DNA from 3 places in the Sporosarcina sp. NCCP-2331 genome. Region 2 is predicted to be linked to each of the others. Evidence: riboswitches for the same ligand, from Rfam matches in the RefSeq annotation. Region 2 holds a riboswitch; each other region holds the start of a gene.
The links. Region 2 has a riboswitch for S-adenosylmethionine ahead of NCCP2331_RS02655 (O-acetylhomoserine aminocarboxypropyltransferase/cysteine synthase family protein). Riboswitches for the same ligand answer to the same signal wherever they lie in the genome.

Region 1 (5,775 bases), on a different contig from region 2:
GTTGAATGGTTAGCCATTCTCTATTTAGTATCATTCTAATCTTACCCCATATTCGAACCGGTTGCAAATCTTTGAGAACCATTATATATTGTGACAGAGTTCCTTGATCCCGCGCTGTTGATAAGGGTTTTCCCTACTGTCTATTTTTCAATTGAATACCGTCTAATGAGAATCAGCAAAAGAATAGTACATAAGAATTAAACAAAAAAAGCCGACAAAAATCGCCGGCTTTTTATCCACTTTTATACTTTTTTTGTGAAACGGTCCACGATCATTGCAAGTGCACCGTCTCCTGTTACGTTGGTAGCTGTACCGAAACTATCCTGTGCTAAATACAGAGCAATCATCAGCGCAACCATCGCTTCGTTAAAGCCCAGCATGGATGTAAGCAATCCTGTCGCCGCCACAACAGCTCCTCCAGGAACGCCCGGAGCCGCGATCATTGTAACCCCCAGCATGAATATAAACTGCAGATAACTGCCGAAACTAATGTCGAATCCGTTCATCAGCATGACGCCGATTGAGCAGGAAACGATAGTAATCGTACTTCCGGATAGATGGATTGTCGCGAATAAAGGAATAGCAAAATTCGTAACTCGTTCGGAAGCACCGGTTTTCTTGGCCTGCCGCAGCGTAACAGGTATCGAAGCAGCGGAAGACTGTGTGCCTATTGCCGTTAAATAAGCAGGCAGCATAGTTTTCATTAGACTGAAAGGATTACGTCCATTCAGTGCACCTGCTGTCGTATACTGGATTGTCAGCATAATCAGATGCAATGCGATAATCATAATAAATACGACTACGAACACGGAGAGCACATTGGCCACTTCACCTGTGTACGTCATGTTCAGGAAGATACCAAAAATATGAAACGGCAGCAAAGGGATAATGACAACAGAAATAACTTTCTCGATAATTAAATTAAACTCATCAAAGAAGCTCATCATTGTTCTGCCTTTAATGGAAGCCATGCCGATTCCCAGAACGAATGCCAGCAGTAGCGCTGTCATGATGCCCATGACCGGATCCATTTCCATCTTAAAGAACGCTGTACCCGCTTTACGCGCACCTTCTGCAATAGAAGTATCCGTTGATTGGTGGATGAAGCTCGGTAAAATCGTCGTCGCCGCAAAATATGCGAGCAGTCCCGCAATAATAGTAGATCCATATGCAAATGCAGCAGACAGACCAAGAAGTTTGCCTGACCCTTTTCCAAGCTTTGCAATACTTGGCGCAATGAACGCGATAATGATCAGCGGAACAATAAAGTTTAAAAACCCTCCAAACAGCATATTAAATGTGGCCGCCAGCCGAACGAACCAATGCGCAAACCCCTCATGTACAGCAGGCAGCAGCATACCCAGCCCGATCGCCAGCACAATGGCAATTAAAATTCGCCAAATGAGCCCTAATTTAAACTTCACAATACGTCCTCCTCAAATAGACATCTGTATGACTGAAACAAAATAACTTTACCACAAACCACCGTAAGAATATAGATTTGAACTAAATTTGTAATTGTCAAAATGTTATAGACGTAAAAAAGCCGGCAGCTAAATGCACTGCCGGCCTACTCTACATTATTTTACAGGAACGACCGCGCCGCCCCATTGTTCTACAATGAAATCTTGAATTTCTTGGGATGTCAGAACTTCTACCAATGCTTTGATTGCATCGCTGTCTTCATCGCCTTTTTTCGTAGCGACGATATTTACGTATGGTGATTCTTTATCTTCCAATGCGATTGAATCTTCCATCGGATTCAATCCTGCATCGATTGCAAAGTTCGAGTTGATCAACAATGCATCACCTTCGTCGTTGTTATAAAGCTGAGGCATAAGAGCCGGCTCATAATTCGGATCGAATTCCAAGTTTTTCGGATTTTCTACGATATCATCCAGCTCTGCTTTTACTTTCTCCACGCCGTCTTTCAACTTGATTAATCCTTTTTCTTCTAACATCGCAAGCACGCGTCCGTGATCCGCTACCGAGTTACTGATCAGGATTGTTGCACCTTCAGGAAGTTCTTCAAGCGTCTTATATTTTTTCGAATACACACCGATTGGTTCAATGTGAATAGATCCTGCATTTACAAAGTCATAGCCAAAATCCGCAATCTGACTTTCTAGGTACGGAATGTGTTGGAAGTAGTTTGCATCCAACTCACCTTCATCCAAATCTTTATTAGGAAGTACATAATCTGTATAGCTTTCGATTACTAGATCGTATCCTTTTTCAGCTAATAATGGTTTTGCTTCTTCCAAAATCTCCGCGTGAGGTGTATTAGATGCACCTACCGTTAACGTCGTTTTTTCCTCTGCCGGCTTATCTGCATCAACATCTACTGCATCCCCGCTATTCTTGCCATCGTCTTTTGTTCCACAAGCTGCTAAAGCCAATACAAGCACAGCTGCGAATAGACCGAATAAAAACTTCTTCATTTTCACATTTCCCCTTTACCAAAATGTTTTTTTTATATGGTTAACAGGTCTCCCTGAAAATCCCTTTATCGCTTATCCAAACGTTTAACGATTAAATCTCCAATGAACTGAATAATAAATACGATCACAAGAACCAGAATGGTAGCCATCATTGTGACATCTCCGCGCGAACGCTGAAACCCTTCCAGATAGGCGAGGGTACCAAGACCTCCCGCTCCAATTGCCCCTGCCATCGCCGTATAGCCGACGAGCGCAATGGATGTTACCGTAATACCCGACACCAATGCAGGCATTGATTCAGGCAGCAGTACTTTGAAAATGATTGTCGAAGTTTTTGCACCCATTGAACGGGCTGCCTCTATGACGCCTCTGTCAATTTCTTGCAAAGCGATCAATACCATACGTGCATAAAACGGTGCGGCACCGATGATCAATGCAGGCAATGCGGCATTCGGACCGCGAAGTGTCCCAATTAACAGCTTTGTCACCGGGAATAGCAAGATGATCAAAATGATGAATGGGATTGAACGGAAAATATTGACGAATGCTGCGGTAATCACATTTGTAAATCTGTTGGACCATAATTGTCCGCGGCTGGTCAGGAATAACAAAAGACCCAAAGCGATGCCGAAAATAAATGTCAGAACAGTCGAGAATGCTGTCATGTACAGTGTTTCGCCTGTTGCCTCCCACATTTTGTCCCAATTCACGTTAGGAAACCACTGTTCAATCATTTGTCAGCACCTCCGTCTTTACTTCATTGGCGTGCAGGTAAGAAATTGCTTCATCAATGATTGCCGGATTGCCGATCAGCTGTAACATCAATGTTCCGTACGCACCGTCACGCAAAGCGGAGATGTTCCCCTGCACGATATTTACGTCGATCTCAAACTTGCGGATTAATTCTGCCAAAACCGGCTGTTCAGTCCGTTCTCCTATGAACGTCAGCTTTACGAGCTTGCCGTTCGTATCTTCCTGCAGATGCTTAATTGCTTCGTCTGCATCTGCATTATCTGAAACTTGAGAAATGAAACGTTTCGTAATCTCGGCCTGTGGTGATTGGAAGACGTCGAGCACATTGCCGACTTCCACCACTTTTCCCGCTTCCATGACCGCCACGCGATGACAAATCTTCCGGATGACGTGCATTTCATGGGTAATGAGCACAATCGTCAAACCGAGACGTTCATTAATTTCTGTCAGCAAATCTAAGATGGCATTTGTTGTTTCGGGATCCAATGCTGAAGTCGCTTCATCACACAGCAGAACTTCAGGGTCATTAGCAAGCGCTCTGGCAATGCCGACACGCTGTTTCTGCCCGCCTGATAACTGGGAAGGATAAGCTTTCTCCCGTCCTGATAATCCAACCAGATCAATCAGTTCTTTCACTTTCGCGTCGCGTTCAGCTTTCTTCACACCTGCAATCTCCAACGGAAATGAAATATTGTCTTCGACTGTACGCGACCAAAGCAAATTGAAATGCTGGAAAATCATACTGATCTTCTGCCGCGCGTTCCGAAGACCTGCACCTTTAAGTGTAGTCATTTCCAGATCATTGATTACAATACTCCCTGAAGTCGGCTGTTCCAAACCGTTCAACAGCCGGATCAATGTACTTTTCCCCGCCCCACTGTAACCGATGACGCCAAAAATTTCTCCTTCTTTGATAGCCAGCGTCACGTCATCTACCGCTACAATTTCCGCTTGGTTCAATTGGAATCTCTTATGTACGTTTGTCAGTTGAATCATTTTCTGCACCGCCTTTAGTAAATCCGTGATTATGTTTTTTCTTTTGTGTGCTTTATACATGTGTGCCTTTCGGAGCTAAACGGCGCATTCCGCTTTTAATTACATCCAGCTGCAGATGCCAGCTCCTCGGGTCGTTTCGATCTTTCCAGAAAGGCAAAGAGCGCCTTTATGGAAAGCCCTTCAACGCCTGTCGGAGCTAAACGGCATCTTCCGCTTTAGATTAACATCCAGCTGCATGCGCCAGCCTCTCGGGTCACTTCGGTCTTTCCGAAAAGGTGCAAAAACCGCACCTTTGTCGGCAAGCCCTCCAGTGCCTGTCGAGGCTAAACGGCGCATTCCGCTTTTGAATATAAAAAACCCTTCTGCAGACGAGCAGAAAGGCTGAACGTATGAAAAATTATGTACGTTACCGTTCTCTCATCTGTCAAAGCATTCCGCTTTGAGTGAATTGGCACCATTTCACAATTGTGACGGTTGCCGGGCTTCATAGGGCACTTCCCTCCACCGCTCTTTATAAGAGTATCGTTATTCAATTGATTGTATTACTTATACCATATATTCGAGATGAATGTCAAGTCAACTTTTCCAATAAGTTAGGTACGGATTGGAATGCATAGATCTTTTCAATAGGTTTCCCCTGCCGGTGGATGAGCAGGCATGGTACGCTTTCAATCTCGTAATCATAAGCCAGTTGCTCCGTAAAATTCAAATCCGCTTTACCTATCGTTAACTCAGGACGCATCGCTTCGATTACTGTCAGCATTTTTGAGGCCACTGCACACGTTCCGCACATCGGAGTGAACAGATAAAAAGCGGCCAATTGCTCTGCCGCCCGTTCGCGTTCCCAATCGTCAATTGTCCATTTATCCATTTGCTCCTCCTGCCAAGTAGACGGGATGTACCTTGAAATTCGCTGCAACTAAAATGCCCGCCAAGACTTTGAGCGGTGTTGTCGCTACTTCCCGATACAGCCGGTCTGTAAATAAGTGCCTTGCTTCCGGATAAAGTTGCACGAACAATTTGCGGATGGAATCACCCGAGGCGTCCGCATCCACAAAAATGAAAAGATCCTGCTCTTCATATGGCTCCAGAAGTTCTTCTATATGATAGGAACTGATCGTGCCGTTCGTACAAATGATTTCTACCGGTTCCGCCAGCATCGGCATAAGCCTTCTGCGATCGGAACTGCCTTCCACAATGAGTACTTTCGGATGCATCCAGTTTCCTCCTCATAGTGTAAAAAAAGCACCGGAACTTCCCGGCGCTTTTCGTTTTCTTATTCGCCAGCTGTCATTTCATCGTACTGCTCAGCTGTCATTAACTCATCAAGTTCAGCTTTATCTGCAATCTCAACAACGATCATCCAAGCACCTTCATATGGAGATTCGTTTACAAGTTCAGGGCTGTCTTCAAGATCTTCGTTCACTTCTACAACTTTACCTGTTAAAGGAGCGTACAATTCAGAAACAGTTTTTACTGATTCAACGCTTCCGAAAGGCTCGTCTGACTTCACTTCATCGCCGACTGAAGGCAGTTCAACGAAAACGATATCTCCCAGCTCAGACTGTGCGAAATGTGTGATCCC
Region 2 (5,775 bases):
GTTTCGATTACAGTCGGCAGTACAAAGATTGAGATCCAGCCGCTTTATTCACCGGGCCACACGATCGGCTCCACGTCATTCATCGTGGATGACAGCTATTTGCTGACAGGTGATATTCTGTTCATCGATTCCATCGGCCGTCCGGATTTAGCCGGACTTGCGGAGGACTGGGTCGGCGATCTGCGTGAATCGCTGTACAACCGCTATCCTCAACTATCAGAGGATCTGACGGTGCTTCCGGCTCACTTCATGATGATTGAAGAGTTGAATGAAAACGGCAGTGTCTCGGAGAAGTTAGGCGCATTATATAAGCAAAATCACGGACTGAAGATCGACAATGAGGATGAATTTAGAGAGCTAGTAACAGGAAATCTGCCGCCGCAGCCAAATGCCTATCAGGAAATCCGTCAGACCAATATGGGTAAAATCCAGCCTGACGAAGAAATGCAGCGTGAAATGGAGATTGGTCCAAACCGCTGTGCAGTGAGATGATGAATGACAAAAAACTTTAGTAGGGGAGAAGATAAATATGAGTACAACCACATTCTTAGATGCAAAAGGATTGGCTTGTCCGATGCCGATCGTTCGGGCAAGAAAAGTAATGAAAGAACTGCAGACAGGGGACATCCTGGAAATTCATACGACGGACAAAGGCTCCGTTGCCGACTTGACGGCCTGGGCGGCTTCCGGCGGCCATGATCTGAAAGAAAAGCAGCAAGAGGCGAATGTCTTTAAATTCTGGATTCAAAAAGGGTAAACTAAGCACAGAGACAAGGAAGAAGGGAGGACATCATGAGCGTACCATTCATCATTACCATCTTCCTCATTGGGGTTGTCGGCTCATTTCTTTCCGGCATGATGGGTATTGGCGGCGCGATCGTCAAGTACCCCATGCTGTTATTTATTCCTGCTATGCTTGGTTTCACTGCCTTTTCGCCGCATGACGTATCAGGGATTACAGCAGTGGAGGTATTCTTTTCATCACTTTCTGGCGTATTGGCATACCGAAAACGCAATCTGATATTGAAGCCGCTTGTTTTTTACATGGGGATTAGTGTATTGGTCGGAAGTGTTATCGGCGGTGCCGGTTCAAGCTTTCTATCTGAAAACGCAGTCAATATTGTCTACGGCGTACTGGCTGTCATGGCGGCAATTATGATGTTCATTCCGAAAAAAGGATTGGAAGATCAGTTGATTGAAGAGATTACTTTCAATAAATGGGTTGCCTCCATCGCAGCGTTACTCGTCGGGTTAGCTGCGGGGATTGTAGGGGCTGGAGGCGCGTTCATTCTGGTGCCGATCATGCTGGTTATATTAAAAATCCCTACGCGTGTGACGATAGCAACTTCGCTCGCCATTACACTTCTGTCGTCAATCGGATCTGCTTCAGGTAAGCTGTTTACAGGGCAAGTGCCGTATATGCCTGCACTTGTAATGATTGCGGCGAGTATCCTGGCAGCTCCTTTGGGTGTAAAAGCAAGCCGGAAAATCAATGTGAAAGTGCTGCAAGGGATACTTGCCGTGTTAATAATGGGATCAGCCGTAAAAATCTGGCTGGATATCTTTTATAAATAAAAGTCATTTCGAAAGATTCTATTAATAACCCTTGCAATAGGCTGAGTTTAGCTTTATACTATTTTTCAAGATGGAAAACGAATAGACGGACTCTTATCAAGAGTGGCGGAGGGATTAGGCCCTGTGATGCCCGGCAACCGGCTTTGTAAGCAAAGGTGCTACTTCCTGCAGACGATCAGTCTGGAAGATAAGAGGGAATGAGCGAAAGCAGAGCCCTCTTCTTATTTATAGGAAGAGGTTTTTTGTGTATTCGGACGTGCATCTTTCAATATAATAAATTCCATTTTGGAAGGGGAAATAGTAATGACGAATTTTAAGCCGGAAACAGTATTATTGCACGGAGGACAGCAGCCCGATCCCGTAACAGGTTCACGTGCTTTGCCGATTCATCGTACGACTTCTTATGTATTCAGAGACACGGAACATGCACAGAATTTATTTGCCCTGCAGGAAGCGGGCAATATTTATACACGCATCACAAATCCGACAGTTGCCGTGTTTGAAGAGCGTATCGCAGAGCTAGAAGGGGGATCGGCAGCAGTCGCGTTGTCTTCCGGAATGGCGGCTATTGCATTCTCTATTATGAATATCGCAAGCGCCGGCGATGAAATTGTGGCGGCCAGCAATCTGTACGGCGGAACGTACAATCTGTTTGCTGTGACATTGCCGCGTTACGGTATTACGGTGAAATTTGTGGATGCATCCGATCCGAAAAATTTTGAAGCGGCTATTACGGATAAAACAAAAGCGTTGTTCGCAGAAACAATCGGAAATCCGAGCCTGCAGGTTTTGGACATCGAAGCAGTGGCGAAAGTGGCACACGATAACGGACTTCCGTTGCTGGTCGATAATACATTTCCGTCTCCATACGGATTGAATCCGATTGAATATGGAGCAGATGTCGTGATCCACTCTGCAACGAAGTGGATTGGCGGACACGGAACAACAATCGGCGGAGTTGCGGTTGACGCTGGGAAATTTGATTGGACGCAGGGCAGATTCCCTGGATTTACAGAGCCTGACAACTCTTATCACGGATTACGTTACGGAATTGACACGGCAGGCGCCGCATTTGCAACAAAGCTGCGCGTTCAATTGCTGCGAGATTTCGGGCCATGTCTGGCACCTGACAGTGCATTCAACTTATTGCAGGGACTTGAGACGCTTCATTTGCGCGTTCCCCGTCATAATGAAAATGCACAGAAAGTAGCGGATTTCCTGAAAGAGCATCCGGGGGTAGAGTGGGTGACATATACAGGGCTGGAAGATCACCCAACGCATGATTTGGCGCAGAAGTATTTGAAAAATGGATACGGCTCGATTATCGTATTCGGCATCAAAGGCGGCCGTGATGCAGGGCGTGAAGTGATTGATAATGTGAATATCTGGTCGCATGTTGCAAACGTCGGCGATGCGAAATCTCTGATCATTCACCCGGCATCCACTACACACCAGCAACTTTCCACGGAAGATTTGAAGAACTCGGGCGTCAGTGAAGAGTTGATTCGTCTGTCTGTAGGACTGGAAAATGCTGATGATATCATTACAGACTTGAAGCAGGCAATCGAAAAAGCGGTTAAGCAAACCGTTTAATAAGTAAACATAAAGAGGAAACCATTTCAACTGCGAAATGGTTTCCTCTTTTTTACGGCCGCTTTATCTTCTTTCGTTCCTCTTTCAGTGATTTGAATAAGGAGACGACCATCATAATCAAGATGATGGAAAAAGGCAGGGCGGCAATAATGATGACGTTCTGCAAAGCATCCAGACCGCCTACGAATAGTAAAATAACCGCAATAGATGATTGAATAACACCCCAAATGATTTTTAAGTTGTTTGGGGGTGTCAGTGATCCGTAGGAAGACTGCATGCCGAGTACAAATGTTGCAGAATCTGCAGATGTGATGAAAAATGAAATGATCAGCAGAATGGCAATACCAGAAATGAATGACGACCAAGGCAGCCCGCTGAACATCTCAAAAATCGTCAGTTCTGTAGCAGTGGATGCCAGATCAATGATTCCCGCTCTTTGCGTTTCGATAGCTGTAGTACCAAAAGCCGCAAACCAAACAGCACTCAGCACAGTAGGCACGACAAGCACACCGATCATGAATTCACGTATTGTCCGTCCTTTTGAGACACGTGCAATAAACATACCCACGAAAGGCGACCAAGCCATCCACCAGGCCCAATAGAAGAGTGTCCAATCATTCAGCCATACTCGGTTCTCGGGAGTAAGCGGCGCCGTCCGGAAGCTCATCCGGATCAGGTTTTCCAAATAACCGCCAATTGAATCGGTAAACATATTGAAAATCAGCAGCGTCGGACCAAGCGCAATGATGAAGAGCAGCAGTGCAAGAGCCAGGACCATATTGGTATTGGACAAAATCTTGATGCCTTTGCCAAGACCGCTCCATGCTGAAATCAAGAACAGCACCGTTACGATTGCGATGATGGCCAGCTGCGATACGAAACCGACAGGAATGCCGAATAAATAATGAAGCCCCGCATTAATTTGCACGGCACCAAAGCCGAGCGAAGTGGCGACACCGAATACTGTGGCAAATATGGCGAAACCGTCAATGACTATACCAAGGCGCCCGTCTACCCGGTCCCCAAAAATCGGGCGCAGTGTAACGGATATCAAACCTGTTTGCCCTTTTCTAAACTGGAAATAGGCAAGTGTAAGAGCTGTCATACCGTAGACTGCCCAGGCATGGAAGCCCCAGTGGAAAAATGTTTCCCGCATTGCTTCTTTATAAGCGGCTTTTGTTTCAGGGGCAGCAGTGGCGGGGTCTACTGCATAGTGCGACAAAGGCTCTGCTGCTCCGTAAAATACCAGCCCGATGCCCATGCCCGCCGAAAAGAGCATAGCCAGCCAAGAAATCATAGAGAACTGAGGACGGTCATGGTCTTTACCTAAACGAATTCTCCCAATAGGGCTGAAAATCAAAAAGATCGAAATGAAAAACAGCATGGAGACAATCAGAAGATAATACCACCCGAATGAATCAGCAATAAAGTTCTTGGCTGACGTAGTGACCCCTTCAAATTGTTTTGGCGCTATGACGCCATATCCTACAGCTAAGGCCACAGCGACGAGCGTAATATAAAATGTAATGGATATCTTTTTCATAAAGCCTCCTGATCTGAACGTATTATTAAAAGATGCCGGGCGAAAAAATAGCCTGGCACAGTTAGAGTGAATAATTGCGCATATACACGTAATTTTACCCAAAAATGACAGGGTGCAAACATCATAATGGCTAGATAGCAAAAGGAATTTATGAAGTGGAACAGACAGAGGCAGGCTGTAAAGAGGGCTGCAATAATATCGCTGATGGTCAGTGCTTTGACATTCATTTGAAAGACTCCTTTAAGAAAATATAGCAAAAACTTATGCAGTGCACATGAGTTGGACTGGTCGTTTCTAAAGGAACGGTCTATTTTCATTGTTCACGTAATTATTCTGAGCGTCTGCGTGCTATACTAGAGAAACTAACTTGAGAAGGAGAGGATTTTCATGCAATACTCACAGCCTAAAATGCTGCAGCTCGTCAAAGAAAGCCCGGAGCTCAACCGACAGTTAAAGTCGATCATGAAAGAGCATGAATTGGAGAAGAGTTTTGCTCTGAAAGCTCTGTATCATGCGGAAGTAAAAGACGGAGGGAAATATCAGCGGGATTATCAGGAGCTGTGACGGGATTTCAGCGGGGACATTCTTGTTAGAGGAAGCGGCAGTATGACAGGAACAAGTATAGAAAAAGAGCAGCCGGACAAATTGTCCAGGCTGCTCTTTTACGTTCTTTTATAAACGAATCGTTTTCACTGCGCCTGTGCGTTTCACAAGAATCGTTTTATACTGCGCGCGGTTTTGTGCATCTGTATATACAGTCACGCGTGTATTGTAGTTATCGGAAACGACGCGTGCAGTGTAGCTGCTCAAGTCTGTTGACGGCTGGCTTGGTTTCACAGCTGGTTTGACCGGTTTTGCCTGAGCAGCCGGCTTTTCTTTAATAACTTGGTTGTACACCATGCCGCCGCGTGTGTTGATGATTTTTAATTGCTTAGTTGTTTTATTGAATATCGTTTTATACTGCGTGCGCCCCTGTGCGTCGTTCAGCAGCATTTTACGGATAACTTTTTGATCTTCTACTACTCTAAAGTTGAATGCAGATGCGTTTACATTTGAATCGATCG
Region 3 (5,775 bases), on a different contig from region 2:
CCAGCCTTTGTCTGCGAAACCTTCCAGTTTCTTTGAAAGCGACTCTGGTGATTCGTGGTAATGTCCTTCTTCATCAGGCAATCCGGCGTTCGGATAGCACGTGACGTAGCTTGTCGCCAAGTCTGATAATGAACGCAGATGATCCGTCATAAACTCAGGACCCGTCGCACAGTTCAAGCCGACAGACAAAGGCTGAACGTGTTCGATCGAAATGTAGAATGCTTCAATGCTCTGCCCCGCAAGTGTTGTGCCCATTGGCTCTATCGTTCCCGAAATCATAATCGGCACTTCGCGTCCCAGTTCTTCAAACGCTTTTTTAATCCCGATGGTGCCGGCTTTGACGTTCAGCATATCCTGACTCGTCTCCATTAGGATCAAATCGCATCCTGCCTCAACAAGTGCCTGCGCCTGTACATAGAAATCATTCGAGAGCTCATCAAATGTAATGCCTCCGGTAACGGAAAGTGTCTTCGTAGTAGGACCGATTGCGCCCGCAACGAAACGAGGCCATTCAGGCGTTGAGTATTTAGCTGCGCTTTTCTTCGCTAATTCGACTGCTTTTGAATTGATCTCATATGCGCGGTGACCGAGAGAGAACTCATTCAGTACAAGGGGAGTGCCGCCGAAAGTGTTGGTGCAAATAATATCAGCACCTGCTTCCAAGTATTCGTCATGAATTTTCTCTAAGATATCCGGCCGTAAAACGTTTAAGTATTCATTACATCCGTCGTATTCTTCTCCGCCAAAATCTTCTGTAGAGAGATCCTCCGCCTGCAGCATGGTCCCCATCGCGCCATCAATAATCAATATTCGTTTGTCTAGTTGTTCTTCAATGGGATGTCTCTGCATGTGTTAATTCCCTCTCCTTCTGCTCATCCAGCTGTTTAATATATTGGTTCAGTTCAAGTGTCATATCATAACGTAGGAACGGTGTGATCAAATAGATTCCATTGAAATACTGCGCTGCCGTGTCAAGCAGTTCTTTAGCAATCTGAATCCCGGTTTCTGTTGCTTTCTGACGGTCATCACCGCAGTCGCGCATACGTTCAAGTACTTCATCAGACAGCTTGATCCCCGGTACTTCGTGGTGTAAAAACTCGGCATTGCGTATATTTGTCAAGGGCATAATCCCGATGAAAATAGGTGTATCTAAATGTTTTGTAGCCTCATAGACATCGATAATTTTTTCCTTCGTATAAACAGGCTGTGTAATGAAGTAATCCGCGCCCATTTCAATCTTCTTTTCTAAACGCTGAACCGCCCGGTCGAGTACGCGGACATTTGGGTTAAACGCAGCGGAAACAGAGAAGTTCGCTTTCTTGCGCAATGGCTTGCCGGAGAATGAAATCCCTTCATTCAGCTGTTTGATCAGCTGCAGCAGTTCCATGCTCGATACATCATAGACGCTTGTGGCGCCGGGGAAGTCCCCAACTTTTGTCGGATCGCCTGTCACGGCCAGAATATCATGGATGCCCAAAGCGTTGAGCCCCATTAAATGAGACTGCAGGCCAATCAAGTTATGGTCGCGGCACGTCAAGTGTACCAGCGGGCGTACATTATGCTGCATCTTGATGATCGAAGCCATTGCCATATTGCTGATTCGCGGTGAAGCAAGTGAGTTGTCTGCCATTGTCACGGCATCTACTCCTGCATCATAGAGCAAGTTTGCTCCTTTAATGTACTCTTCTGTTTCTAAGTGGCGCGGCGTGTCCAGCTCTACGATAACGGTGCGCTCTGTCTTCGCCTTTTCATGGAGCGGCTGATGTTTCACAGGGCCTGCTTCCTGAATCATGATCGGTTTTGCCGGTGCTACCACTTTCTTTTTGATCGGCTCTAAACCGGCTAATCGAGTTTTAGCGGCTTTAATATGTTTTGGCGTCGTACCACAGCATCCGCCAATTAAGCGCACACCCTGATCGCGAAGCAAAACAGCAGCGCGTCCGAAGTATTCCGCTTCTGATTCATATACGATGCGGCCATCTTCTACGTCGAGCAGGCTCGCATTCGGATAAGCAGATAAAAATGCCTTCTCAGGAAGTGTCACATTTTCAAATGCCTGAATCGTATGGTAAGGGCCTAAACGGCAGTTAACGCCGACGACGCTTGCACCGAGTGACTCGAGCTGATGCAATGCTTCATTTAACGACATCCCGTTTTGCAGGACGCCGGGGTCATGCATGGACACTTGGGCAATCAACGGTACATCTGTAATTCCCCGCAGTGTGGAAATAACTGACGACAATTCTTCAAAATCATAGTACGTTTCCAGCAGCAGACCGTCCGGATCTCCGGAAAGCAGCGCGTTTGCCTGTTGAAGAACGACTTGATTGATTTCATCTAAGCTGGCATCACTCTTTCGGATACCGCGCAAACCGCCGATTGTCCCGAGAACAAATTGTCCACCCGGCGCAGCCGCACGTTTGGCAATTTGAATTGCTGCCTTATTGAACTCCGTAACGCGACTTTCTAAACCATAACGAGCCAGTTTCACAGCGTTCGCACTGTACGTATTCGTCTGAATAATATCTGCGCCCGCTTCTATATAATCCTGATGAATTTTCTGTACAATTTCCGGTTTTTCTATATTTAATTCTTCATAACAGTAATCAATCCCGTAGGAATACAGGATAGTACCCATTGCCCCGTCAGCTGTCAGGACATTTGTTTGAAGTTTCTCCAGTAATGACATCGTCAAATCTCCCCTTTGCTTTGTCTAATAAAAAAAAGCCTTCAATTAAAGAAGGCTTTGTAATCAAAATGATTAGTTCCCTCTCATCTTTCCGCATGCTGTGGAGCATAACGCTGGAAGTAGCACCTTGCCGATAGGGCTGGTTGCTGAAGCGTCATAGGGCCAGTCCCTCAGCTTCTCTGGATAAGATATGTTTCTTATTAAATTATTTCGATAATTCTAATCATAATCATAGCGGCTTTGTCGGCATTCGTCAAGTGAACGTTTGGTGAAGTTGGCGGCGCCCGGCCGCATAGAGAAAAGAGTAACACTATGATAAAATTAAATGAATAAAAGGAAAAGGTGAGGTATTATGCAGTTTTTTAAATATTCCGTTCCAATAGCGGCCATTGTTGCCACAATTGCTTGGATCATGCTTGATAATAATTATTCTGAAGTGGCATGGGACACACGCGTATGGATTACATTCGGAGCAGCAGCCATAAGCGGCATTCTCGCTTTCTTTTTGTTCCGGAAAGAAAAAGAAGAGAAGATTGATAAGAAGAAGTAAATTGTGGTTAATTCGTTTGAACAGCTAAAATAAGATAAAAGTCAAGACCGACAGCAATTCGCTGCTGGTCTTTTTTATTGTTAACCTAAATAAAAATCCGGTTGACATAAAATGAGTTAACTATTACTATTTTTATAGTAACCAAAAAGTTAAGGGGTGTAAGGATGACAACAATTACAGAAGGACGTACGAAAAATCAGCTGGGGGCGCTGGCAGTTGTATACAGCGGAATGTTCGCGGCACTTATGATGATAGGAGCCAATATTACATCCATTCTGCCATTCCTGGTAGTCATGAATGTACCCATCACACTTCAGACGTTCTTTGCGGTCTTGTCTGGATTATTGCTTGGCAGCCGTCTAGGGGCGCTGTCGATGACTGTGTATATGCTGGTCGGTCTTGCGGGAGCACCGGTATTTGCCAGATTCTCAGGAGGGTTCGGTCAGATTTTAAGCCCGACTTTCGGCTTTATCGTTTCATTTATTCTCGTTGCCTATGTTGCGGGAAAGATCGTAGAGCGGAAAAACACGCTGCCGGCTTTTATTACAGCAGCACTCATCGGGACGGCAATTAACTACCTAATCGGAACAAACCTGATGTACGCTGCCTATAAAATGTGGGCTGCGGCACCGGAAGTATTCACCTATAAGATTGCGTGGATTTGGATGGTTCCGCCGCTGCCGAAAGATATTATACTGGCTGTGCTTGCAGGAGTCTTTGCATTTAGAATTTCAAAACACTTGAAAGTGAGGCGGACATTATGACGAATTATCAACTGCTGGCTGATAGAGTCTTGGAGGGGCATGTACTGACGGACGAGGAAGCGCTGTCCATTCTAAATAGTCCCGACAAGGATTTATTGATGCTTCTTCACGCAACGTATTCCATTCGCTCTCATTACTATGGAAACAAAGTGAAGCTCAATATGATTATTAATACAAAGTCAGGGCTTTGTCCCGAAAACTGCGGCTATTGTGCGCAGTCGATCATATCAAAAGCGCCTGTTGAAAAGTATGCCATGATGAAATCGGAAGAAATTCTGGAAGGGGCAGAGCGCGCTGCTGCTAATAAAGCGGGTACCTACTGCATCGTGGCGAGTGGACGCGGACCCCGTGACAGTGAGCTTGAAATCGTGATTGATTCGGTGAAGAAAATCAAAGAAAAGCATGAAGGAATGACGGTCTGTGCATGTCTCGGCATCTTGAAGCCGGAGCAGGCAGTACGTTTGAAAGAGGCAGGCGTGGATCGTTATAACCACAACTTAAACACGTCTGCCGAGCATCATGAAAGCATTACGACATCGCATACGTATGATGACCGTGTAAACACAGTAGGCCATGCGAAAGAAGCAGGTATATCCCCTTGTTCCGGCGTCATTGTCGGGATGCGTGAGACGAAAGAAGATGTCATTTCGATGGCGCACAGCCTGCGGGTTCTAGATGCAGATTCTATTCCGGTGAACTTTCTGCATGCGGTGGACGGGACGCCGCTTGAAGGCACATCTGAATTGGACCCGCGCTATTGTCTGAAAGTGCTCAGCCTGTTCCGCTATATTAATCCGACGAAAGAAATTCGGATTTCAGGCGGACGTGAAGTGAATCTGCGCAGTCTGCAGCCCCTTGGTTTATATGCAGCCAACTCCATTTTCATTGGCGACTATCTGACAACTGCGGGGCAAGAGAATGACAAAGACCGCCAGATGCTTGAAGACATGGGCTTTGAAGTCGATCTGGAACCGCTGAAAAAAGAAAAAGTATCTATATAAGTGGCTCTTCACCAAAACATGTGCTTGACAACCCGTCACGTGCATGTTGGCAGTGTGTGGATTTACTATGTGCGGATTTCGTTTCTCGACTTTGTAGGGATTTTAATTGAAGTGTGAGTTTGCAGTTTAAACCCGCTTCGGCGCTGGGGGATTGCCTTACGCTATGAGCCTACTGGCGAAGAACGTGCCAGCAGTCTCACAGCAACGGCCGACCCCGCAGTTGCGCCAGCGCTGGTGTGGGAGAAAGTACAATGTACTGATTTTTTTGCAGAGTATGAATTAGCTTGTCTTGTTCTGTATCTCGAGTTTGGAAATGCATCGATCACAAGAATCTAAGCCTTTGCAGGATGATAAGTATTGCATGAAAAACCTTACCCATTGTAATAGCCCCAAATCGTGTGCTCATACTGCCTGCTCACACAAAAAGTCTTGAAACACCAGCCAGTGTACCGAAGTGGAAGGCGGCGACTCTGGGAGGATCAGCCCGACAGGTGAGCCAACTTGCGGGAGCGCAGCGAGAGCCGTCACGAAGAACGGCTTTTGCGAGTAAAAGCGAAGCGTTAGGAGCACATCTTTGCACTTCAAGTTGGCTCACCGCGGGCCCTCCAGAACGCGTCCGCCTAGAACGGAAATCAACGGTACTAGGTAACTTATAGAATGCTTATTTATTAACACAACTTATATATAAACGAATGAAAACCGTGCAGATCTTACTGTGCGGTTTTTTATGTCGAAGAAAAGGTAGTAAATTCATGAATAATCGGACGCAGA

Region 1: linked by a shared signal. The riboswitch ahead of NCCP2331_RS13825 (methionine ABC transporter ATP-binding protein) and the one ahead of NCCP2331_RS02655 (O-acetylhomoserine aminocarboxypropyltransferase/cysteine synthase family protein) in region 2 are both predicted to bind S-adenosylmethionine.
Region 3: linked by a shared signal. The riboswitch ahead of NCCP2331_RS12410 (bifunctional homocysteine S-methyltransferase/methylenetetrahydrofolate reductase) and the one ahead of NCCP2331_RS02655 (O-acetylhomoserine aminocarboxypropyltransferase/cysteine synthase family protein) in region 2 are both predicted to bind S-adenosylmethionine.

The regions. Positions count from the first base shown of each region.
Region 1 is NZ_BRCD01000024.1:50,938-56,712, forward strand. Features, by position in the region: gene NCCP2331_RS13810 (dicarboxylate/amino acid:cation symporter) at 243-1,424, opposite strand; gene NCCP2331_RS13815 (MetQ/NlpA family ABC transporter substrate-binding protein) at 1,581-2,441, opposite strand; gene NCCP2331_RS13820 (methionine ABC transporter permease) at 2,507-3,175, opposite strand; gene NCCP2331_RS13825 (methionine ABC transporter ATP-binding protein) at 3,168-4,190, opposite strand; SAM riboswitch class I at 4,605-4,710, opposite strand; gene NCCP2331_RS13830 (thioredoxin family protein) at 4,762-5,061, opposite strand; gene NCCP2331_RS13835 (toprim domain-containing protein) at 5,054-5,407, opposite strand; gene gcvH (glycine cleavage system protein GcvH) at 5,467-5,775, opposite strand, start outside.
Region 2 is NZ_BRCD01000003.1:63,608-69,382, forward strand. Features, by position in the region: gene NCCP2331_RS02640 (MBL fold metallo-hydrolase) at 1-492, shown strand, start outside; gene NCCP2331_RS02645 (sulfurtransferase TusA family protein) at 530-757, shown strand; gene NCCP2331_RS02650 (sulfite exporter TauE/SafE family protein) at 793-1,575, shown strand; SAM riboswitch class I at 1,666-1,769, shown strand; gene NCCP2331_RS02655 (O-acetylhomoserine aminocarboxypropyltransferase/cysteine synthase family protein) at 1,879-3,168, shown strand; gene NCCP2331_RS02660 (glycine betaine uptake BCCT transporter) at 3,221-4,711, opposite strand; gene NCCP2331_RS02665 (hypothetical protein) at 4,708-4,938, opposite strand; gene NCCP2331_RS02670 (hypothetical protein) at 5,099-5,275, shown strand; gene NCCP2331_RS02675 (lipocalin/fatty acid-binding family protein) at 5,384-5,775, opposite strand, start outside.
Region 3 is NZ_BRCD01000020.1:52,089-57,863, reverse strand. Features, by position in the region: gene metH (methionine synthase) at 1-849, opposite strand, end outside; gene NCCP2331_RS12410 (bifunctional homocysteine S-methyltransferase/methylenetetrahydrofolate reductase) at 830-2,689, opposite strand; SAM riboswitch class I at 2,770-2,879, opposite strand; gene NCCP2331_RS12405 (hypothetical protein) at 3,042-3,239, shown strand; gene NCCP2331_RS12400 (biotin transporter BioY) at 3,404-4,003, shown strand; gene bioB (biotin synthase BioB) at 4,000-5,004, shown strand.